2 regions of the Pannonibacter sp. I15F10I1 genome follow, and region 2 is predicted to be linked to the other one. Evidence: riboswitches for the same ligand, from Rfam matches in the RefSeq annotation. Region 2 holds a riboswitch; the other holds the start of a gene.
What was found. A riboswitch is a leader RNA that binds a small molecule or an ion and turns the genes downstream of it on or off. The one in region 2 is predicted to bind S-adenosylmethionine.
Positions count from the first base shown of each region.

Region 1: linked by a shared signal. The riboswitch ahead of IF10I1_RS09555 (O-succinylhomoserine sulfhydrylase) and the one ahead of IF10I1_RS21260 (hypothetical protein) in region 2 are both predicted to bind S-adenosylmethionine.

Region 1 covers NZ_FYAN01000011.1:225,307-237,175, forward strand. The annotation lists gene IF10I1_RS09530 (acetyl-CoA C-acetyltransferase) at 1-836, shown strand, start outside; gene IF10I1_RS09535 (3-hydroxyacyl-CoA dehydrogenase NAD-binding domain-containing protein) at 860-3,079, shown strand; gene IF10I1_RS09540 (lysine--tRNA ligase) at 3,459-5,117, opposite strand; gene IF10I1_RS09545 (tellurite resistance TerB family protein) at 5,343-5,756, shown strand; gene apaG (Co2+/Mg2+ efflux protein ApaG) at 5,779-6,171, opposite strand; gene IF10I1_RS09555 (O-succinylhomoserine sulfhydrylase) at 6,342-7,544, opposite strand; SAM riboswitch at 7,585-7,664, opposite strand; gene IF10I1_RS09560 (2'-deoxycytidine 5'-triphosphate deaminase) at 7,816-8,910, shown strand; gene IF10I1_RS09565 (alpha/beta fold hydrolase) at 8,985-9,632, opposite strand; gene IF10I1_RS09570 (transporter substrate-binding domain-containing protein) at 9,737-10,495, opposite strand; gene IF10I1_RS09575 (glycosyltransferase family 2 protein) at 10,963-11,869, shown strand, end outside.
Region 2 covers NZ_FYAN01000029.1:80,679-92,547, forward strand. The annotation lists gene IF10I1_RS21235 (hypothetical protein) at 1-305, shown strand, start outside; gene IF10I1_RS21240 (hypothetical protein) at 375-923, shown strand; gene IF10I1_RS21245 (glutathione binding-like protein) at 985-1,689, opposite strand; gene IF10I1_RS21250 (SlyX family protein) at 1,859-2,065, shown strand; gene IF10I1_RS21255 (hypothetical protein) at 2,076-3,077, opposite strand; SAM-I-IV-variant riboswitch at 3,199-3,310, shown strand; gene IF10I1_RS21260 (hypothetical protein) at 3,357-3,668, shown strand; gene IF10I1_RS21265 (acyl-CoA thioesterase) at 3,952-4,368, opposite strand; gene IF10I1_RS21270 (Crp/Fnr family transcriptional regulator) at 4,390-5,079, opposite strand; gene IF10I1_RS21275 (ChbG/HpnK family deacetylase) at 5,312-6,109, opposite strand; gene IF10I1_RS21280 (glycosyltransferase family 39 protein) at 6,221-7,753, opposite strand; gene IF10I1_RS21285 (glycosyltransferase family 2 protein) at 7,767-8,894, opposite strand; gene IF10I1_RS21290 (group III truncated hemoglobin) at 9,095-9,544, shown strand; gene hisS (histidine--tRNA ligase) at 10,182-11,771, shown strand; gene IF10I1_RS21300 (ATP phosphoribosyltransferase regulatory subunit) at 11,782-11,869, shown strand, end outside.

The sequences.
Region 1 (11,869 bases), on a different contig from region 2:
GCATCGGCGCCTCCGGCGGTGCCTGGCCGGTCGATCCGCAGGTGGCCCTGCCCTCCTATTTCATGCCGCAGGGCGTCTCGGCCGACCTCATCGCCACCAAATACGGTTTCACCCGTGACGACTGCGACGCCTATGCGGTGGAGAGCCAGAAGCGGGCGGCGAACGCCTGGGACAAGGGCTATTTCAACAAGTCCGTGGTGCCGGTGAAGGATGTCAACGGCATCACCATCCTTGGCCGTGACGAGCACATGCGCCCCGGCACGGACATGCAGTCGCTGGCCTCGCTCAACGCCTCCTTCGAGATGATGGGCGCCATGGGCGGCTTCGATGCGGTGGCCATTGCCGCCCATCCGGAGCTGGAAAAGGTGCGCCACGTGCATCACGCGGGCAATTCCTCCGGCATCGTCGATGGCGCTGCCGCCGTGCTGATCGGTTCGCGCAAGGCCGGCAAGTCGGCTGGCCTCAAGCCCCGCGCCCGCATCCGCGCTTTTGCCAACATCGGCTCGGAGCCCGCGCTGATGCTGACCGGCCCGGTGGATGTGACGGAAAAGCTGCTCGCCAATTCCGGCATGAAGCTGAAGGACATCGACCTCTTCGAGATCAACGAGGCCTTCGCCTCCGTAGTGCTGCGCTACCGGCAGGCCTTCGACCTTGACCCGTCCGTGGTCAACGTCAATGGCGGAGCCATCGCGCTCGGCCACCCGCTGGGCGCCACCGGCGCCATGATCCTCGGCACGGTTCTCGATGAACTGGAACGCCGCGACCTGAACACTGCCCTTGTCACCCTCTGCATCGGCGCCGGCATGGGCACGGCGACGATCATCGAGCGCGTGTGACAAGAGACCGGAGGAGACAAGCCATGACCTACAAGAACTTCACTCTTGAAACCGGCGCAGACGGCATCGCCCTGATCACCTGGGACATGAAGGACAAGTCGATGAATGTCATCGACCTGTCCGTGATGGACGATCTGGAAGCGATCGTTGCCCATGTGGCCACGGCGGATGCCATCAAGGGCGCCATCATCACGTCCGGCAAAGCCGCCTTCTCGGGCGGTGCGGACCTGACCATGCTGGAAGGCCTGCTCAAGGGCTTCCATGCCGAGCGTGCGAAGGACCAGGAAGCGGCCGCCAAGGCGCTGTTCGAGGGCTCGCGCCGCCTGTCGCTGATCTACCGGAAGCTGGAGACCTGCGGCAAACCCTTCGTTGCTGCCATCAACGGCACCTGCATGGGTGGCGGCACCGAGCTGGCGCTCGCCTGTCATGCCCGGGTTGCCGCGGAGGATGACAGCTTCAAGATGGGCCTGCCGGAAGTGAAGGTCGGCCTCTTCCCCGGCGCTGGCGGCACCCAGCGCGTCATGCGCATGACGGATGCCCAGGCTGGCCTTCAGTTCCTGCTGCAGGGCCAGACCCTGCGTGCCGCCAAGGCCAAGCAGATGAAGCTGGTGGACGAGACGGCAGCACCGAAGAAGCTGATCGAGACCGCCCGCAAGATGCTGCAGGCAGGCGTCAAGCCGGTGAAGCCGTGGGACGAGAAGGGCTTCAAGCTGCCGGGCGGCCCGGTCTATTCCCCCGCCGGGTTCCAGTTCTGGCCCGCCGCCAACGCCATCTACCGGCGTGAGACCCACGACAACTACCCCGGCGCCCGCGCCCTGCTGAAGTCCGTCTTCGAAGGGCTGCAGCTGCCGATGGATCTTGCCCTGCAGGTGGAAAGCCGCTACTTCGCCAATGTGCTGCAGAGCCCCGAAGCGGCGAACATGATCCGCTCGCTCTTCGTCTCCATGCAGGAACTGAACAAGGGCGCCCGCCGTCCGCAGGACGTGAAGCCCAACAAGATCAAGAAGATCGGCGTGCTCGGCGCCGGCTTCATGGGCGCGGGCATTTCCTATGTCACGGCCAAGGCCGGGATCGACGTGGTGCTGATCGACCGCGATCAGGCCGCCGCCGACAAGGGCAAGGCCCATTCGGACGAGCTGATGAGCAAGGCCGTCTCGCGCGGGCATGCCACGGCGGAGGAAAAGGAAAAGCTCCTCGCCCGCATCACCCCGACGGACAACTATGACCTTCTCGCCGACTGCGATCTGGTGATCGAGGCCGTGTTCGAGGACCGTGAGGTCAAGCGCGTGGTGACGGAAAAGGCCGAGGCGGCGATGAAGGCCCGCGCCATCTACGCCTCCAACACCTCCACCCTGCCGATCACCTCGCTGGCCGAAGCCTCTTCCCGCCCGAAGAACTTCATCGGCATCCACTTCTTCTCGCCCGTCGACAAGATGATGCTGGTGGAAGTGATCCTCGGCAAGAAGACCTCGGACAAGGCGCTGGCCATGGCGCTGGACTACATCAAGGCCATCAAGAAGACGCCGATCGTCGTCAACGACAGCCGCGGCTTCTACACCTCGCGCGTGGTCATGACCTATGTCCGCGAAGGCCTGATGATGCTGGCCGATGGCGTTCCGGCAGCCATGATCGAGAATGCGGGCAAGATGGCTGGCATGCCGGTCGGCCCGCTGTCGCTGGGTGATGAAGTGGCGCTGGACCTTGCCTGGAAGATCGTCTCGGCCACCCGCAAGGACCTTGGCGTCAACTATGTGGAAGGCCCGCTCGACAACATCCTTGAGGAGATGGTGGTCAAGCGCGAGCGCTTCGGCCGCAAGAACGGCAAGGGCTTCTATGACTATGCAGGCAAGGAAAAGAGCCTGTGGCCCGGCATTCCGGAAGTCGTGGGCAAGCCCAAGGCAGCCGATCACTTCAACATCGAGGAGCTGAAGCAGCGGCTGCTGGTGATGCAGGCGCTGGAAACCGCCCGCATCTTCGAGGAAAAGTGCCTGACGGACGTGCGCGAGGCCGATGTCGGCTCGATCCTCGGCTTCGGCTTCGCCCCCTATACCGGCGGCACGCTGAGCTACATCGACATGATGGGCACCCATGCCTTCGTGGAGCTGTGCAAGAAGTTCACCAAGAAGTGGGGCCCGCGCTTCAAGCCCAACCGCCTGCTGCGCGAAATGGCCAAGACCAACGAGAGCTTCTACGGCAAGTTCCCGCCCAAGGCCGAAGCCGCCGTCACGGCGGATGCAGCCTGACAGGTTCTGCAAGTTAGCCTCGACGCCCGGCCATGTGCCGGGCGTTTTGCTTTCTACGCTGTTCACTTACGCGAAGCAGTGATGGAACGGGCATGTCGCGGGGCTGCCCGTCTGGAGAGACCACGGCATGGATGCCATGGTCGAGCCACGGCATGACGGAGCGAGTGGTTCAGGTTTCGAGACAGCTCTTCTGCGGATACGGCCCCACATGCTAGGCGAGATTTCCGCACAAACCTCCCCATTTTCGTCATGCCATGGCTCGACCATGGCATCCACGCCGTTACCCGTCATCACGAGAAGCGGTGTGCCCTGCCCAAAAAACAAAACCGCCGCAGACTTAGCAGACTGCGGCGGCTGAGAATGTCAGAACGGCAAGATATCAGGCAGCCAGTTCGCCGCTGAGGGCCTTGGCGATCAGGGCGCGGGTCTCGGCGATGCCGTAGAGTGCCACGAAGGAGCCGAAACGCGGGCCCTGTTCGAGGCCCAGCAGCACCTTGTAGAGCGCCTGGAACCAGGCCACCGACACGCCGGGGCCGCCGTCCGGGCTCTTCTTCGTCTGGTCCTGATAGCGCTCGATCTTGCGCGCCACATCCAGAACCGCGTCCTGAATGGTGTTGCCATCGGCACCGGCCGGCAGGGCGGCGAGCGATGCATCGAGCGCTTCGAGAGCGGCCCGCTCCACATCGTCCGGTGCACGGAACTGCTTGGACGGCTTCACGAAGTCATCGAAGTAGCGGATCGCATAGGTGACCAGTTCATCCAGCTTCGGATGGGTGTCCTTGGTCACGCCCGGCGCATAGCGGGTGATGAAGGCCCAGAGCACGTCCTTGTTCTCGGCGTTGGAGGCCGAGACGAGGTTCAGCAGCATGGCAAAAGGCACCGGCGAGCTGGTCGCGGGCACGTTGCCGGAATGGATGTGCCAGGCCGGGTTCATCAGCTTCTGTTCCGGCGTCATCTCCGCGAACTTGCCCGCAAAGGCGAGATATTCGTCCACGGCACGCGGGATCACGTCGAAATAGAGCTTCTTCGCGGTCTTGGGCTTCTGGAACATGTAGAGCGCAAGGCTCTCCGGCGAGGCATAGGTCAGCCACTCATCGATGGTCAGACCGTTGCCCTTGGACTTGGAGATCTTGGAGCCGTCATCAGCCAGGAACAGCTCATAGACGAAATGCTCCGGCGGGGTGCCGCCCAGCACTTCGCAGATGCGGTCATAGACCGGCATGTTCGGGCCATGGTCCTTGCCGAACATCTCGAAGTCAACGTTGAGCGCGGCCCAGCGGGCGCCGAAGTCCGGCTTCCACTGCAGCTTCACCTTGCCGCCGGTGACCGGCAGGGTCACGTCGGTGCCGTCCTCATCCTCAAACGTGATGGTGCCTTCGCGGGCATTCACGTCCTTCATCGGCACATAGAGCACGCGGCCGGAGATGGGCGAGATCGGCAGGAACGGGCTGTAGGTGGCGCGGCGCTCTTCGCCCAGCGTCGGCAGCATCACGTCCATCAGTTCCTGATACTTCTCGACGGCCTTCAGCAGGATGCCATCCAGCTTGCCGGACTTGTAATACTCGGTCGCGCTGGCGAATTCGTACTCGAAACCAAAGGTGTCGAGGAAGCGGCGCAGCATGGCGTTGTTGTGGTCGCCAAAGCTCTTGTAGTCCCCGCCGAAGGGGTTCGGCACCACCGTCAGCGGCATCTGCAGATAGGGCTTCAGCGCTTCCTGATCCGGCACGTTTTCCGGGATCTTGCGCATGCCGTCCATATCGTCGGAAAAGCACAGCAGCCGGGTCGGGATCTTGTGTTCGGTGAGGATGCGGAAGGCCGTGCGCACCATGGTCGTGCGCGCCACCTCGCCGAAGGTCCCGATGTGGGGCAGGCCCGAGGGGCCGTAGCCCGTTTCGAACAGGACCGGGATCGAGGGATCACGTTTCTCGATGCGCTTCACCAGTTTGCGGGCTTCCTCGAACGGCCAGGCCTTGGAGGTCCGGGCCGCCTCGACAAAAGCGGGCGACAGGTCAAGCGAAGGGAGGGAACGTTCACTCATAATCTCAGATGGTCCGTGATGTTTTCGGGAATCCGGTTCCGTTGCCCGCGAGATCCTGCGGGCGGCCGGAGCGCGGACACTAGAAAAGCCGCGGGCTTGCGTCAATCAAACTCTGCCCGCAGGAAGGCCGCGCAGGCACAAATATTTGCGGCCCTTCTTGAAGGCGGCCTGCCGAAGCATTACCCATTGAGCCTTGAAACTGTTCAACAGGACCGTGCAGCCACAATGAGCAAGCCGTTCAGCATCCAGGAAGCCCTGATCTATGTCATGGTCATCACATCGGCCTCCGATGGGCTGATGACCGACAATGAGCTTGCCACCATCGGCGACGTGACCCGCATGCTGCCGGTTTTCGACGGCTTCGACCCGGCCAACGTGCTGCCGGCGGCCCAGCGCTGCACCCAGCTGCTGCAGGCCGAGGACGGCATGAATGACGTGCTGACCATCATCGCCGAGACCCTGCCGCACCTGCTCTATGACACGGCCTATGCGCTGGCTGTGGAGGTGGCTGCCTCCGACATTGCGGTCTCGAAGGAAGAGCTGCGCATCCTGCAGCTCCTGCGCGACCGGTTCCGCCTCGACAAGCTGACCTGCGCCGCCATCGAGCGCGGCGCCATCGCCCGCTACCGGCTCGCCTGAGCAGCCTCCGGCGGAGTGGGTTTCAGTTCAGAAACCCGCGCCGGTTCGGAGTGTCCAGCGAGAAGGGCGGGATGGAGACATTCATCATGCGCCCGTCCGGCAGCTCCATAAGATAGGCGCCTTCCATGATGCCGGAGGGCGTGGTCAGCGGGCAGCCGGAGGAATATTCAAAGGCTTCGCCCGGCTTGATGACCGGCTCTTCCCCGACCACACCCGGCCCTTCCACTTCCTGCATCTGGCCGTTGCCGTCCGTAATCAGCCAGTGGCGGCGGCGCAACTGGACCGGCACATCCCCGAGATTGACGATCTCGACGGTATAGCCCCAGACATAGCTCCCCTCTTCCGGCGAGGACTGGTCCGCCAGATAGAAGGGTTCGACTGTGACCTGTATCCCGTTGGTAACGGCCCGGTACATGGCCTTCCGGCTCCTCAACAATTCGTGAAGCGGATCAGGCTGTTGCCGGCTCCGCGTGTCATTTTCAAGATATAGAGCGCCGCAACGCACACGAAAAGTGCAAGCGTGAAAATGACTGACGGGGTGGAGTGCTTTCAAGCACTCCACCCCGTCCTGATATAGTCCCGTGCTCAGCGGGCCGCCGCCAGCGCCCGCTCGATGTCCTCGAGAAGGTCCAGCGGATCTTCGAGGCCCACGGACAGGCGCAGCATGCCTTCGGTGATGCCCAGCTCCAGCCGCGCCTCTTCGGCAACGCTCTTGTGCGTGGTGGTGGATGGATGGGTGATCAGGCTCTTGGCATCGCCCAGATTGTTGGACAGCTTGATCACTTCCAGCGCATTGGTGAAGGCGAAGGCTGCCGCCTTGCCGCCTTTCAGCTCGAAGGCCAGCATGGTCGAGCCGCCGCGCATCTGCTTGCGGGCGACGGCGGCCTGCGGATGGTCGTCACGGCCCGGATAGATCAGGCGTGCGATTGCCGGATCACCCGCCAGACGGTCCGCAATGCGGGCCGCGCTGGAAGACTGCTGGGCAACACGCAGCGGCAGCGTCTCCAGCCCCTTCAGCAGCACCCAGGCATTGAACGGGCTCATGGCCGGGCCGGTGTGCTTGACCAGCGGCAGCACTTCTTCCTCGATCCACTTGGCATCGGACAGGACGACACCGCCAAGGCAGCGGCCCTGGCCGTCGATGTGCTTGGTGGCCGAATAGACCACAACATCGGCGCCCAGCTTCAGCGGCGACTGGAAGATCGGCGTGGCGAAGACGTTATCGATGATGACGCGGGCGCCAACGGCATGAGCGATCTCCGCAACGGCGGCGATATCGATCACATCCAGCGTCGGATTGGTCGGGCTCTCCAGGAAGACAGCCTTGGTGTTCGGCTTCACCGCAGCGCGCCACTGGTCCAGATCCGTGCCATCCACCAGCGTGCTGGTGACGCCAAAACGCGGCAGCAGGGTTTCAACGATGTAACGGCAGGAGCCGAAGAGCGCCTTGGCGGCAACCACATGATCACCGGCCTTGACCGAGGCCATCAGCGCCAGATTGACGGCGGCCATGCCGCTGGCGGTGCCGATGGCCGCTTCCGCCTCTTCCAGTTCGCACATGCGCTGCTCGAACATGGCAACGGTGGGGTTGGAATAGCGCGAATAGACATAGCCCGGATCCTCGCCGTTGAAGCGCGCTTCTGCTGCTTCCGCATTGGCGTAGACGAAGCCCTGCGTCAGGAAGATGGCTTCGGAGGTCTCGCCATGCTGGGAGCGGACAGTGCCACCATGCACAAGACGGGTGGCCGGACGCAGGGGGCGGGAGGACGGGGTATCGGATGCGCTCATCGGTCTTCGCTCCAGAAACAAAAAACCGGCCATAAAGGCCGGGTGTTTCTCCCCGGCCTCTTTAGCAACTTCTTTAACGTGGCTGCAAGCCGGCCGGCTCAAATCACCACGGATCCTGTCTGCAAATACGCCTTTCATGGCCAGTGGTCAATCTTTGCCAGCCATGGACCCGCCATGAAAGGGTTGGCCAAGACCCTGCCATCGGCTAATGACAGCGCAGAGGAAGATAACGCCCCTCCCCGGCTCCCCCCGGCTCCATGAAAGGCTTGCCATGCGCCCAGACGGCATTCTGCCCGCCCACATGATCGAGGACATGTTCCGCGCCGGAACGATCCGCAGCGAGCTGGCGCCTGTCGACGGCCAGATTCAGCCAGCCAGCCTTGACCTGCGCCTCGGGGGGCTTGCCTACCGGGTGCGCGCCAGCTTCCTGCCGGGCAATGGCGTCGCCGTCGCCGACAAGCTGGATGCCTTCGCGCTGCATACCATCGACCTGACGCGCGGCGCCGTGCTGGAAACGGGCTGCGTCTATATCGTGCCCTTGCAGGAAAGCCTGGCGCTGCCCGATGCCATCTCGGCGACCGCCAACCCGAAAAGCTCCACCGGGCGGCTTGATGTCTTCACCCGCGTCATCACCGATGGCGGGCGCGCCTTTGACACGGTGCCGGCCGGCTACAACGGGCCGCTCTATGCGGAAATCTCGCCGCTCACCTTCCCCATTCTGGTGCGCAGCGGCTCCCGCCTGTCGCAGATCCGGTTCCGCGCCGGTGAGCCGCTGATCCCGGACAGCGAGCTGGAAGACGTGCATGCGCGCCTACGCCTTGTTTCTGGCGGCATGGAGCGCATCGGCGGCGGCGTGCAACTGTCCATCGATCTGGAAGGCTCCGGCGATGGCAGCCTCGTCGGCTACCGCGCCAAGCACCACACGGGCGTCATCGACGTGGACCTGAAGGATGCGCATCACCCGCTCGACTTCTGGGACCCGATCTACCGGCGCGGGGCGGCCGAACTGGTGCTCGACCCGAACGAGTTCTACATTCTCGTCAGCCAGGAAGCGGTGCATGTGCCGCCGGATTTTGCCGCCGAGATGGTGCCCTTCGATCCGCTGGTGGGAGAATTCCGCGTGCATTACGCCGGTTTCTTCGATCCCGGCTTTGGCCACAGCACCGCGGGCGGCACAGGCTCACGCGCCGTGCTGGAAGTGCGCTCGCACGACGTGCCCTTCATTCTGGAGCATGGCCAGACGGTCGGGCGGCTCGTCTATGAGCACATGGCCGAACGCCCGCACCGGCTCTATGGCGAGGGCATCGGCTCCAACTATCAGGGCCAGGAGCTGAAGCTCTCCAAACACTTCCGCGCGCTCAGCTGATATGAACTCCCGATGAGCCTGGCTCATCGGGAATTGCTCAAGCCCGGTGCGGCCAGCGCACCGGACCTGCAATCTCAGGCGGCCAGAACCTTGCGGGCAAACTCTGCAACGGCCTTGGCGGTGGCGGTGATGTTGCTGTCCCAGGTCGCGGGCGACTGGCCGCGGGGCCCGAGGTCGTGGTTGCCGTCTTCGAGGAACAGGATCTCGCAGGTGCCCGGCAGGGTCACGTCTTCCAGCTCGGCCTGACTGCCGAAGGGATCACGCTCGCCCTGTGCAATGAAGATGGGGCGGCGGGCCTGTTCCAGCGGCTCAAGGCGCCAGACATCGGACTTGCCCTGCGGGTGGAACGGATAGCCGATGCAGACAACGCCCTTCACACGGCCCGGCAGCGAAGCGCCGGCCGTCAGCATGGCGGCAACGCGCCCGCCCATGGACTTGCCGCCAATGAGGAACGGGCCTTGCACCTCACTCATCAGCGCCTGCATGGCCTTCTGATAGGCCCCGACCAGCAGTTCGGCCTTCGGCGGCGGGGCCTTCTTGGCCGTGGTACGGCGGGCGGCCATATAGGGAAACTCAAACCGCACCACGGCAATGCCTTCGGCCGCGAGGGCTGTGGCAAGCCGGTTCATGATGGCGGAGTCCATCGGCGCACCGGCGCCATGGGCCAGAAGCAGGGTTGCATCCGGCGTGCCTTCCGGGCGGGTCCAGAGAAATTCGGTCATCAGGCTGTCCTGTTGTGGCGGCGGATGGGCTCCGCGCGCAAAGAGTGACCCGGCTTAGCCAGAACCGGCCGGTCTGGCAATGGCTTTACTGGCGGTCTGAAGCCTCAGTAGAACCCCACCGGGAAATAGCGCAGGTAAAGCTCGCCATAGATGCCCTTGTCCTGCACCTGCCGCAGGGCATAGTTCAGCGCGTCCAGCAGCGCCTGGTCGTCACGGCGCAAGGCAATGGAAAGCCCGTCGCCAAAATAGCGCGGCTCCAGCCAGGGGCCCGGCACAAAGCGGCAGCAGCCATCCGCCTCCTTGCTGGCCAGCCAGAAGGACAGCGCCATGCCGTCGCCGAAATGCACGTCGGCCTTGCCCTCCTTCAGCGCAGCCCTTGCCTCACCGGCTGTAGGAAACGGCTCGACGGCAAGGCCCGGGAAGGCGGCCTTCAGGAAGGCCTCGTGGCGGCTGCCGGCTTCGACGCTGATGCGCTTTGCGGATGGCATGTTGGGATCAAAGCTGTCCGTGCCCTGCCCTAGCACGAACCGGGCGGGCAGGCGCATGTAGGTGTCGGAGAAGGCCATCTCCCGCCGCAGGGCTTCCGTCTTGGCGAGGCCGGAGAGAATGGCATCGCCCTCCCCCGCCATCAGCGCATCTGGCAGAGCCTCGAAGGCCTTCACCCGCAGACTGCAGGACGCCCCCAGTTCTTCGCAGACTGCCCGCGCCAGATCCACATTGAAGCCGGTCAGGCGTCCTTGCGGGTCACGGAAGGAAAAGGGAGGAAAATCATCCGAGGCGAGGAATTCAATCTTCTCCGGCGGCTGCGCGGGACGTTCGGCCAGCGCGCGCGGATCGCGGAAGTTGGGAATGACAATGGTCATGCCCGCTCCGTTCAACTGCGAAGGAGCTGCAGTTGCCTGACCGAGGGTCTGGGCCGGTATAAAACCAATCGCAATTGAGACAAAAAAATATAAAACTGTTGATTGTGGGAATATCTTCTGCCGTACTCCCTGCGGGAGCCGGACGAGTGTGTGTCCGGCGGCCTCGGAAGGGGCGGGCGATGTCTGTTGTGGCAGAGGAGACTGCGTCGGACAGAGTAAAGCGGCCAAGAATGGCTGCAGACGCCGGCGAAACATTCCTGCAGTGTGAATCTCCCTCGCCCCGCCCGCAAGCATCTGCCCATCAGGCCTCTTCCGAAAACGGACCAGTCCCGAAAAATGAAAGAGCCGCGCCGCAGCAATTGCTGCAAGAGGAGATGCATGTCCTTGTGTCACGGGGTCTTTCTGCCTCTGCACTGCGGTCTGCCTGTCAGCTGGCATCCTATCACGGTGTCCATCCCGTGCACTACATGATGCGCAATGCCATCCTCACGGAAGAGGCCTATTACAGTGCAGTGGCGGAAGTCTGCGGCGTCCCCTTTCTGCCAGTCGGCAGCTTCCGCCCGCTGCTGGTCAATGGCCATGTGCTGCAATGCGGCCCGGGTGAAGCCGGGCCGATGATGATCGGTCTCGGCCGGGAGGGGCCGGTCTATGTGGTTGCGCCCGAACCTGAGCACGTCGCCGAACTGCGCGCCTTCTTTCTGCGCCATCCGGACTGGAGTGCGGCAGTGCGCATCGCCACGCCTTCGGCTCTGCGCCACGCCCTGACGGTGCTGAATGCGCCCGCCGGCGAACTGGAAGCCCGCTTTCCCCACATGTCGGCCCGCACCCGCGTGACGCCCCGCCAGCAAATCGGCGCGGCCGCCATGGCCGCCAGCTTCTTCGCCGGCATGGTTCTGCCCTTTGATGTGCAGATGCTGCTGCTGAGCCTTGTTGTGGGCCTCACCTGCATTCTCACCGCAATCGCCCGGCTTTCAAGCGCAAGGCAGGCCCAGGAACGGGCGCGTCTCGCCGCGGAGGAAGCCTTTTTTCAGTCCCAGCGGGCAGCAGCGCAACCCCATGCGCGGCCATTTCAAGAAGAGTGGCCGCTCTATACGGTGCTGGTCCCGCTCTACAAGGAAGCGGCGGTCGTGCCGTCGCTGGTGGATGGCCTTACCAGGCTCGACTATCCGGCGGACAGGCTCGACATCCGTTTTCTGGTGGAGCAGGACGACCGGGAAACCCGCGTGGCCTTCAGGGGCCTGCTGCGCGAAGGCATGGAAGTGGTGGTGGTGCCGCCGGGCCATCCGCGCACCAAGCCAAGGGCACTGGCCTATGGACTGGACTCCTCCATGGGAGAGTTCGTCACCATCTATGACGCGGAAGACCGGCCCGAAC
Region 2 (11,869 bases):
AGCGCGAGCGGCATCTGGGGCTGAGCTATTTTCCCTTCGAGGTTGACGGCATCCGCAGCCTGATCGCGGCGGCAGAAGCCGCCTCACACGGGCACCGGCACGTGCATCCGGTCTTCGTGCTCTACACCAGCTTTACCGGACCGGAGCACCGGATGAGCGAAGGCTGCCTGTTCATCGATGCGCGGCGCATGCAGGACTTCCTGTTCAACCGCAACCGCCTGACGCTTCGCCCGGCCATCGTCACGCTTGAGGAGGCAAGGCATGCGGGCGCCCGGCCCTGGTATGAAATGTTTCCGCTGAAGTGAGGCCGTATGCTCACGCGCCCTGCCCTGCCTGCGTCAAGGCAAGAGACAGACCAGCGCAGGGAGCAGTCCATGTCTCTTACCGACGTTCTCAAGACCCAGTCCACCTGGACCTACAACATCATGAAGGCCTCATCCAATCTGGGCGAGGTGATCCGGGAAGACGCGATCACGAGTGTCAATCTCGCCGTGATCAATGATCAGTCGACCGGCCAGAATCTCGGCCTCGGCACGACAAGCCTGCAAGGCGCCAAGCTGGAGATCGAATTCGGCGGCGACTGGATCTGGAACTACAAGGGCTCCGTCCTGCTGGTGCAGGCGAAGAAACTCGATGTCGTGAACAGGTTCCCGTTCTACACGATCGACATCAACCAGATGAACACGCTGATTGCCACCACAAAGAACGGCTACTTCGGCGACAGCCCGGCCATCGGGCTCTACGTTTTCTACAACAGCTTTTCGGACGAAAACCCGGCCGATTTCGGCTGCACGATGATCAATGCCACAACGCTGCAGACACAGCTGACGCTGACGGGCCAGATCAACCAGAAGACGGCGCAGGTGTCTCCTACTCAGATGAAGACGGCCGGCTGGGCCCCCTGGTGGCAGATCTTTGCGTGATCCGGCCCATGTCGTGAAGTCCGGCCCGGCCTTGGCGCCGGGCCGGACTGATCCTTGTTTCTCAGCCCCGCGCCGGAATATTGACCGCCTTCTGGTTGGCCGGGCGGGCCATGCAGGCTTCGAACCAGCGCAGCACGTTCTTGCGGGTGGCAAGGTCCACGTGCTCTGCTGCCTCATAGAAGCCGGAGAGGGTGCGCAGCCAGGGCCATGAGGCCATGTCGGCGATGGTGTAGTCCGCGCCCATGATGAACTCGCGGCCCTCAAGACGCTGATCGAGCACACCCAGCAGGCGCTTCACCTCGTCGCGGTAACGCTCGAACGGGCGGCGGTCCTCATATTCGCGGCCGGCGAATTTGTGGAAGAAGCCGAGCTGGCCGGACATGGGGCCAAGGCCGCCCATCTGCCACATCAGCCACTGGATGGTCTCATACTTCCCGGCCGGATCCTCCGGCAGGAATTGGCCCGTCTTTTCCGCAAGATAGATGAGGATGGCACCCGATTCCCAGATGCCGAAAGGCTTTCCGTCCGGGCCATTGGGGTCGATGATGGCGGGGATCTTGTTGTTCGGGTTCAGCGACAGGAACTCGGGCGTCATCTGGTCACTGGAGCCGAAATCCACCAGATGCGGCTCATAGGCAAGGCCCGCTTCTTCCAGGAAGGCGCTGACCTTGATGCCATTCGGCGTCGGCAGGGAGTAAAGCTGGATACGGTCAGGATGCTGGGCCGGCCACTTCCGGGTGATCGGAAAATCCGCAAGGCTTGTCATGTTCGGGCTTTCGCTCTTGTGCCAAAGGGCGGGAGGGGAGATAAGACGCGAGGCAGAGCACCCCGCTTGTCTAACTTAAGCATCTTGTCCGCCCTGCCAAGACCGTACCCTGTCAGAATTTCCAAACCTGCGGCTGAGAAGCGGCCACATATCACGAGAGGCCCTTGCCATGATGGATGAAGACCGCGTCGTGAATCTGGAGATCGGCCTTGCCCATGCCATCCGCACCATCGACGACCTCAACGCCGTGGTCATCGAGCAGGGCAAGCAGATCGAGCGGCTGACGCGCAAGCTGAGGGAAATGACGGACCAGATCGACGAGCTGATCGAGACGGGCATTTCCGCCCATCCCGTCACCCGCCCGCCGCATTATTGAGTGCGAACACTCAATTGTTCACGAAGCCATCGATCATCGAGACGATGGACTGGCTTTGCGCGGTCTTCGCATTGGCATTCGGGTTCGTTACAGGGAACAGATTGAAGAACTCGCGGGCGTAATATTCGTTACCGCTGGCGATTTGCGGACCTGCGACATCATAGTTGTTCGTCGCAAAGGACGCATTCTGCTGGTATTGGCCAAGCCAGTCATACTTGTTCCAGATCGTGGCACCAGCCACATTGCCAGCCAGAGAGGCAAAGTTCTGGCCGGCGTACCAGTTGGCAAGCGCGGCCGGTGTCATCAGCGTATGGCCCGTATGCACCTGGTTGCGCGCCGTGGGCACCAGCGCAATGCTGGCGGCATAGGCAGCTCCCGTACCCTGCGCCGTCGCAACCTGATTGGGCTGAATGCGGAAATCCATCAGACAGAGCGGCCGGAGGCGCTTGTTGATCTTGGATGGAAAGAACGAACTTTCCCAACCTGCATTCTTGCGCGCCCAGAATGTGCCCTCGAGCGCCCCTGCATTCACATAGTAGAGGCCGGTCGGGCCCGTTGCCTGCGACCGCCCATTCATGTCCACCAGATCGCCTGTCGTGATCGCCTGCGCATTTGCAATCATGGCGGCAATCGTCGCCTGAAAATCAGCAAGGGAAACGCCGAGGCGGACAAAGACATAATACTTGCTCTTGTAGACCGGCCCCTGAACCTGCTGAAGACTGGACGAAAGCGCCGTACGCGGGTTGGTGATCTGATTGATCATCCCCGCCACCGCAAAATAGACGCGCGTGCGGGCCGTAGTCGCCAGAAAGCCGGCCTGATGCAACGGCCTGAACCGGGTCGTATTGTCCGACCCCGCCAATCCGTAATAGGTGCTTGGCAACTGAGTGCCCTGCAACACGAGATGATCCTCGTAGTTGCTGCTTTCCGCCCGCGGATCCAGCCGCACGGTGCCGAAGCCCGCATTGTTCGCATCGATCATCTGCAAGGTGGCATCGGTCTGCTGGGGCATCTGACTCTCCCGGAAAGGGCGGCGGCTCGGCCGGATTTTCGCTCTGTCAGATAGACGCAGAGCGGGAGGCAGACGTGAAATTCCCGCTGATTGACCCCGCAAAAGGTTTGTGCCATAAAGCCCGCATCATCAAGAGAAGGGCTGGCGCCCTCGCCAACCTGCCCGGCCGGGCAAGGTGGTCCCCGCAAAGGGATGTGGCCATGGGGAAACCCAGGGCAACCAAGCGGTCAGAACGTCAATGCGCCAGTCCTCCTCGGGCAACCGAAGGAGGATTTTTTAATGTCGAGAAGAGAGAGTAACGCCGTGAACGCATCCGTCCAGATTGTCCTGGCCGGGGCACAGCTGAAGGACCTGGCCGCACCTGCCGCCCGTTCTTCCCTGACCGCCTCGGAGTTTTATGTCCTGCAGCGCCTGCGTCAGTTGAAACTGACTGCCGCGCTCCGCCGTACACATGCGCCGCTGACCTCAGAGATGCGCAAGACACGGGTGGAAGGGCTGATCGCACTGTGGAACACAGGTTGTTCCAAAGCGGTCGACGAGAGCCTTTACGCCGATCTCGAGCGTCGCGCCCGGCAGAGCTTTCCCGGCTGAACCGCCGCGGAACCCGTTCCCGAACCACGCTATTTTCACGTGCCATGGCTGAAAAGCCTTGCGCTTCGTGCTGTTCCGCCTGCCCCCAAACAGGCCACAAGCCGGTCAGGACTGCCTGACCGGCTTCTTCTTTCTGTTCGTCATGGCAAGACGAAAGTGGAGAGGCTTTCACCAATGGACTGATGCCAAGGCTTTCGATGCCGACGCATCACGCCTTGAAATCGCTCAGGCGCCGCACGGGCTTGACCGCCCCTCAATGAGCCCGGCTCACCCGGAGCTGACCTCAGCACTCCGCCGGAACCGGACGCGGACGGCCATCCTCATCCACGGCGACGAAGGTGAACATCGCTTCGGTCACCTTTTCCCGCTGGCCATAGCGGTGGCGCAGGGCCCAGGCTTCCATGTTGATTTCCATGGAGGACCGGCCGATCCGGCCAACGCGGGTGTAGATGCACAGCACATCACCCACATGCACCGGACGGATGAATTTCATCCGGTCGATTGCAATGGTCACAACGCGGCCACTGGCGCGCTGGCCAGCGGCAATGCCGCCTGCAAGGTCCATCTGCGACAGCACCCAGCCGCCGAAAATGTCGCCCGAGGCGTTGGTATCGGCCGGCATGGCCATAGTGCGAAGGGTCAGGTCACCGGTTGGCTGTTCGGTTTCTGCGTCCGAAGTGGCTGTCACATGGCTCTCCATGAAAGACGGTGGGGAGGAAAATCAGAGGGTTGCGGCCTGCTTGAGCACTTCGGGGCGCTCGAGGCAGTAATAACCGGAGATACGGCTGATGGTGCCGAGCCGCTTCCAGTCGTTCAGCACGCGGCTGACATTCTCGCGCGCAGCACCTGCCATATTGGCAATCTCGGACTGGCTGAGCTTGTAGTGAATGAGGATGCGGCCGTTATCCAGCGGCTTGCCGAAGGTCTCCGACAGCTGCATCAGCGTCTGAGCCACGCGGCCCGGCAGCGGCAGGAAGGAACGGGCGGCCAGAACATCGTTGGACTGCCGCAGCCGCTTGCCGACGATGGACAGCATGTGCCGGTAGAGCTGCGGGTTTTCATCGGCAAAGCGCTCGAAAGCGGACTTGTCGATGAAGGCGAGCCGTGCCGCCTTCAGCGCCGTGACAGTGGCCGAGCGCGGGCGCCCATCGAGCAGCGCCAGTTCACCCACCAGATCCCCCGGCCCCAGCACGGCGAGCAGCTGCTCATCCCCTTCGACGGACAGAATGGAGACCTTGAGGGAACCTTCCAGAATGGCGTAGCAGCCATTGCCCGGATCGCCGGTCTCGAACAGGATCGCTCCCTGGTTCACCTTCATCGGACGCGCCAGACGGGTGAGCCCGTCCGCCAGCTCTGACGGCAGCCCCTCGAGAGTGAAGCTGTTGTCGAGAAAACCCTTGAGATCCGACACGAGACGCTGCCCCTTGGCTCATGGCAGACACACGGCCCTGCGCCGCCCGCCTGCCCAGTAAAAATTGTCTACCCTGCCTCTGGCAATCTCGCAAAAACTGCCCATATCCACAATAGCAGACAGCGAGAGCTGTTTGCCTCCTCCCGAAGAACGGCTCCAGCCCCCACTGGAGCCGTTTCCGTTTGCGGAAGGCAGATCGAGGACTGGCAGGAGAAAACCGGCTGGTACGCCTTCAGTAAAGGAAGATGTCCTTCTCTGCCAGTGTGTTGAAGAATTTGAGGCTTTTGAGCACGGCAAAATGCCGCTCGCGCCTTGCAAGCTCCGCCTTTGGCAGTTGCCGCCGCAGACGGTCATCGATGATCGCAGGCCGCGCCACGACGAAAGCCATTTCAGGAAGTCCGTCGAAGTGATGCCTCAGCGCCTCCTGCAGTTCCGCCTCGGTTGGCGGGTCCGGCAGCATGGGGCCGCTGGCCAGCAGCGGAAAGCCAAGCTTCAACACAAAGCGGCTGAAACGGCGCAGCGCCCGCCCTTCCCCTTGCGGGTAGATGAGAAGCGGACGGGTGGCAAGGCCCTCAGCCTCCACCGACCGTGCCAGCAGCCGAACCAGAGCCCGGTGGCGCATCAGGCCATCGGACAGGGTGATGAATTGCGGTTCAGCGCCGAAATGTGCCATGAAGCTGCGGATCTGGGCGGCCATCTCCTCAAGGATGATTTCGTCGGGCAGCAGCCCGAAACCTGCGCGGCGGCCAAACCAGCCGGGGCTGCGGAAGGATGGCCCCAGTTCCTGCCGCCAGCGGGGGCTCATCGGCATGCCGAAGGCGCCTGTCAGCGTCAGGGTCAGGCCAACCAGTGCATGACCTGCGCCGCCATCCACGACCTCGCGCAAGGGCGCATATTCACGCCGCCACAACTCGGAGAAAGCAAGACAGCCCACCGCGCTGAGGCGGCCCTGCGCCAAAAGCTTGCGGATCGCCCGGTCCGTGCCGAACGCGAAGCCATAATCGACTGCCGCCAGGGTGATCCGTTTCATTCCGCCCCCTACCCGCAATTTATCGCGGGGCACCATGCCTCTTTGCTAACCGCAAAAAGGCTTGGAATACAATCGGAAACAGAAATTCAGGCATAACCTTGCGGCATCAGCCTATTGCGCAGACATCCAGAGAGCGGGATCAATCGGCTCCAGCGGCGGCCCTTCCGGCTGATCGATGACATAGACCAAGAGGTCCTCAAGCGGCACGCCCTCAACCTTGCGCGTGAGGGTTGCCACAAGCTCCACCCGGCCAAAGGTCTCCGACAGCCGCTCGGCCGCATCGCGCCGTGCTTCGGTGACATAGAGCCCCGGCACGGAGAACAGCTCCGGCCCCGGCTGCGGCATCATCACATAGCGGATGCGGTCATTGAGCTGGATGACAGGAATCTCACCCCGGAAGGCAAAGGCCATCTGGCCATTGAGGCCGTAGCCCATGGTGGCGATGTAGCCAGCCCCTTGCGCATCGGCGATCTGGCGCAGTTCATCATGGATCTGCTGCCAGCCGCGCATCTGGAACGTGGGGTCCTTGCGGGCGAACTTGCCGGTGAAGGGCGACACCGCATGCACCTGCACTGCTGCGCCAAGGCCAAGCCCCAGCACAACCGCCACCGCCGCAAGCCCGCGCCAGAAGCGTGCTGTGCTGCCAGCCACAAACACCGCCGCCATGATGCAGAAGGCCGGGAACACGGGCGCCGGCCAGTTGCCCTGCACACGCGAATGCAGCGCATGGACGAGCAGATAGGCAAGAAACGGCAGCGTCGTCAGCACGATCAGCCCGGCGCCTGCCTCGCCCTTGCCCATGCGCCGGACCAGTTGCCACAGCCCGGCCAGGGCAGGAATCGCCACAAGCGGATTGAGCAGGCCCAGGAAGGCGCCGATGAATTCGATGATGAACTTTTCCGTCCAGTCACCCCGCCCGGCGCGGCCGAACTGCTTGTAGAACGAAGCCCAGTCATGGCCCGCATTCCACATCAGCACCGGCGACAGCACGGCAAGAGCAATGAGCCCGCCCGCCCATAGCTGCCAGGAGAGGAACCAGCGGCGGTTGGCGGGCATCAGCAGCCACAGCACGATCCCGGCGCCAAGGAACAGCACGGAATATTTGGAGACGAGCCCAAGACCTGCGAACAGCCCAACTGCCAGCCACCAGCTGGGTTTTCCTGAAGCGGTGAGTTCCGCCAGAGCCCAGAGCGTCAGACCCCAGAAGAACACGGAAGGCGCATCAGGCGTTGCCAGCACAGCGCCGATGCCGACCAGCAGCGTCGCGTTGAGAAACAGCACGGACAGCCCGGCCACACGCGGGCCGAACAGCAGGAAGGCCGTGCGCCACAGCGCCAGCGACCCAATGGCCGCCGACAGGATGCTGACGAGCCGCAGCCCCAGCGCCGTGTCACCGGCCATCTGCTGGCCCAGCCAGATCCACCAGGCCACCATCGGCGGGTGGTCGTAATAGCCGAAAGCCGGATAGAGGCCCCAGAGCCGGTAATAGCCCTCGTCCTCGACGATATAGGCACTGGCCCCCGTCCAGAGGCGCAGCGCCGTCAGCGCCAGCACCAGAAGGACAAGCAGCTTCGGCTGCAGCCACAGCGGCAGGTCTGCCACTCTTTCGCGGCCTGTTCCCAATGCGCCCGTCTGTCCAGCCATGATCAGGTCACCCTCAGGACTTGCGCCAGGTCAGCACGGAGGAGGCAGCATAGTTCCACACCGCGCCCATCACCGCACCGGCAGCGCCAGCAATCCACCACACCGGCTCATTTTCATAGATCAGGTTGGCAACGCCGACATTGGCCAGCACGCCGACACTGCACACCGCATAGAAGGTGACGAGACCGCGCAGCATGGCAAGGCCTGTCAGCCGCCGGTCGCGGTAGGTCAGCTGGTTGTTGAGGAGGAAGTTGGTGGTCATGGCAACGAAGGTCGCGGCAATCTGCGCCTGGTTGAAGTCCAGCTCCAGCGCCAGCAGCGACGCGCGCAGCGCCACCAGATGCACCAGCACGCCGCTGGCGCCCACAAGGCTGAACATGAGGAAGCGGACGGAGACCATGTCGCCGAGATACTTCGAGACCAGAAGGCCCAGATAATCCAGTGTCACCAGCGTATCGAGCTTGCTTTCCCCTTCCTGCCGCTCGCGGAAGACAAAGGGCAGCTCGCGGATGCGCAGGCGTCCCTCGCCGCTGGCCACAATGTCCAGCAGGATCTTGAAGCCTTGCGCCGAGAGGCGCGGAGCAAGTTCATCGACCACTTCCCGCCGCAGCATGAAGAAGCCGCTCATCGGGTCGGAGAGCGTCACCTTCAGCAGCTTGCGCGCCAGCGCATTGGCGAAATTGGAGCCCGCCTTGCGGATCGCGGAGAGGCCCTCGCCGATATCCCCGCCTTCCACCTTGCGGCTGGCCACCGCCAGATCCACCTCGCCGGAGCGCAGCGCCGCCAGCATGCGCGGCAGCAGCGTCTCGTCATGCTGCATATCCGCATCCATAACCGCCACAAAGGGAGCAGACGACGCCAGCATGCCTTCGACGCAGGCACCCGAAAGGCCCCGGCGTCCTACCCGGCGGATCACGCGGATGCGCGGATCTTCGGCGGCAATGGCGCGGGCTGCGGCGGCGGTGCCATCCGGTGAGTTGTCATCGACGAAGATGACTTCCCAGGCCACGCCTTCCAGCGCCTTGCGCAGCGCCGCAATCACCAGCGGCACGTTGCCCCGCTCATTATAGGTCGGCAGAACCACCGTGAGTTCCGGCGCGGCGCCATGTTGCGCCTCTGTCCGGTTCAGGCTCACATCCATGCGGAAAATCCGTTCTTCAATCATCTTGCGGCGGCCATCTGCCTGCCGGTCTGTTTGGCCGGGAACATAGCCAAAAGGCCGCCATTTGCAAGCGAGGCGCGGTTGACGCCAGCCTGCGGCCCGTTGCCGCCCGCGCAGCTTTTGCCGTGCCTTTGCAAAGGCTCGCCGCTAGACTGGCGGCCTGATCAGGAAAGCAGGCCATGACCTCAGTCGATATCCGCCCCGCCGTCACCCGCGTGCCCATGCATGAAAGCATCACGCGGGATGAGATCAACACGCTGGTGGACAGCTTCTATGATGCCGTGCGCGCCGACGAACGCCTCGGCCCTATTTTTGAAAGCCGCATGGCTGGGCACTGGGACGCGCATCTGGAACGGATGAAGGGCTTCTGGGGCTCCGTGCTGCTGAAGACCGGCGAATACAAGGGCCGCCCGGTGCCTGCCCACCTGCCCATGCGCCAGGAGGTGGAAAGCGATGATTTCCGCCGCTGGCTCACCCTCTTCCGCGCCACCGCCCGCCACGTCTTTGCCGATCCGGAAGCTGCCGCCATCGTCATCCGCCAGGCCGAGCGCATCGCCACCAGCCTCTGGCTCGCCATGCTCGGCACCCCCTTCGACCGCCCGCCGGGATTTCTGTTCGGGGAGGAATAGGGGGAAGGCGCTCTCTTTTGAGCACAGCGCCCTTTTTCCACCTTGAGCTACGATATGCAGGCGTCGTGCATGAAGCCAGACACAGATGGGGAAGGTCTGAAGTCTCGTTACTCCGGCACGGCGTTTCAGCCCCCCTTCCCCTGGTGGGGAGGGGCAAGGGGGTGGGGGGAAAGACCTTTCCGTCTGGCAAAGTCTCCATTGATTACAGACAGCTTCTCCTCTCCAGCCTCTTCAGGAAAAGCTAATTTTTTCAAAATCTTGCGGACTCAGAGCCCCCCACCCCTTACCCCTCCCCACGAGGGGGAGGGGGGCGGAGAGACCCTGTCACAGAGCAGATGCATCACTGCGGGCAATGCCCGAACCTGATATGTGAATCCGGTAGCCTCAAGGGGGAGGGGAAATGAGAGGCCGTGCTGTGCAGGGCAAACAGCCTTTTTCCCCTGCCATCCATTTCAAACGCCGCCCACCACAGGAAGAGGGCGTGCAGGCTGAAAACAGGCACCGCCCGCTTCCCCGCCCAATGCCTTGCCCGGCGGGCTGGTTTCGTCTAGGAAACAGCCAGCCGTTTCAGGGGCATGAAAGCCGCTGGACATGACCGCAAGCCTGTTGCACAGCATCCCGGAAAGCAGCCTGTTCCATGTCAAATCCGAAGACCCAGAAACTGAAGGCGCGGCTGCCGCGCGGCTTTGTTGACCGTTCGGCAGCGGATATCCGCGCCACGGAAGAAATGGTCGCGAAGATCAAGGCGGTTTACGAGCTTTACGGGTTTGATCCGGTCGAGACGCCGATGTTCGAATACACCGACTGCCTCGGCAAGTTCCTGCCCGATACGGACCGGCCGAATGCGGGCGTCTTTTCCGTGCAGGATGATGACGAACAGTGGCTGAGCCTGCGTTATGACCTGACGGCCCCGCTCGCCCGCCATGTGGCCGAGCACATCAACGAGATCCAGCTGCCGTTCCGCAGCTACCGGGCAGGCTGGGTGTTCCGCAACGAAAAGCCCGGCCCCGGCCGCTTCCGCCAGTTCATGCAGTTCGACGCCGACAGCGTCGGCGCGCCGGGCGTCGGGGCTGACGCGGAAATGTGCATGATGTTCGCCGACACGCTGGAGGCCCTGGGGCTGAAGCGGGGTGAATATGTCATCCGAGTTAACAACCGGAAGATTTTGGATGGTGTTCTGGAAGCCATCGGCCTTGGTGGTGATGAGAACGCTGATCAGCGTCTCACCGTTCTCCGAACCGTTGATAAGCTAGACAAGTTTCCTGTTGCGGAGATTCGAAAGCTTCTTGGCGATGGACGCTTCGATGAATCGGGCGACTTCACCTCAGGAGCCAAACTGGCATCAGACCAAATTGATGTCATCCTCGCGATGACCAATTCTCTTTCGATGTACGTGGCTGACCCTGATGAAGCTGAGCTGCTTCGCCGCCGCAATTTGCCCGTTGGTGAGAGACATAGTGCATTCGCTCTCGGTGTTCCAATGTACAATGGGACATTCCCGCATTGGAATGAAACATCCGCCGAGGGCATCTGGTCTCTCGCTCAGATTCAAGATTATTGCGTTTCAGCCGGTTATTATTCTGATCGAATCCGCATAGACCCCTCCGTCGTGCGCGGCCTCGAATACTACACCGGCCCCGTCTATGAGGCGGAACTGCTGTTCCCCGTCACCAATGAAAAGGGTGAGGTGGTGCAGTTCGGCTCCGTTGGCGGCGGCGGGCGCTATGACGGGCTGGTGAAGCGCTTCACGGGCCGCGATGTTCCGGCCACGGGCTTTTCCATCGGCGTGTCGCGCCTGATGAGCGCGCTGAAGAACCTCGGCAAGCTGGAAGGCAGCGAGACGCTGCCGCCGGTTCTCGTCACCGTCATGGACGGCGATGCGCAGGCCATGGCGAATTATCAGAGGCTAACCCAGAAGCTGCGCGGAGCCAAAATCCGCGCCGAGATGTATCAGGGCAACTGGAAGAAGTTCGGCAACCAGCTGAAATATGCCGACAAGCGCGGCTGCCCGCTGGCCATCATCCAGGGCTCGGACGAGCGCGCCAATGGCGAAATCCAGATCAAGGACCTGATCGAGGGCAAGCGTCTTTCAGGTGAAATAACCGACAATGTAACATGGCGCGAAAGCCGCCCGGCGCAGGTGACGGTGACCGAAGACGAAATGGTGGAAACCGTGAAGCGCATGCTGGCCGGGCAGGCCGAAGACCGCGCCCGCGCGACAAGCTGAGGACAGGACGATGACGGGAAGCACCGCAGCGAACGGATCAGGGGCAGATGCCGGCACCGCACGGCTGGCGGCAACCGCACTGGCGCGGCTGCAGGCCG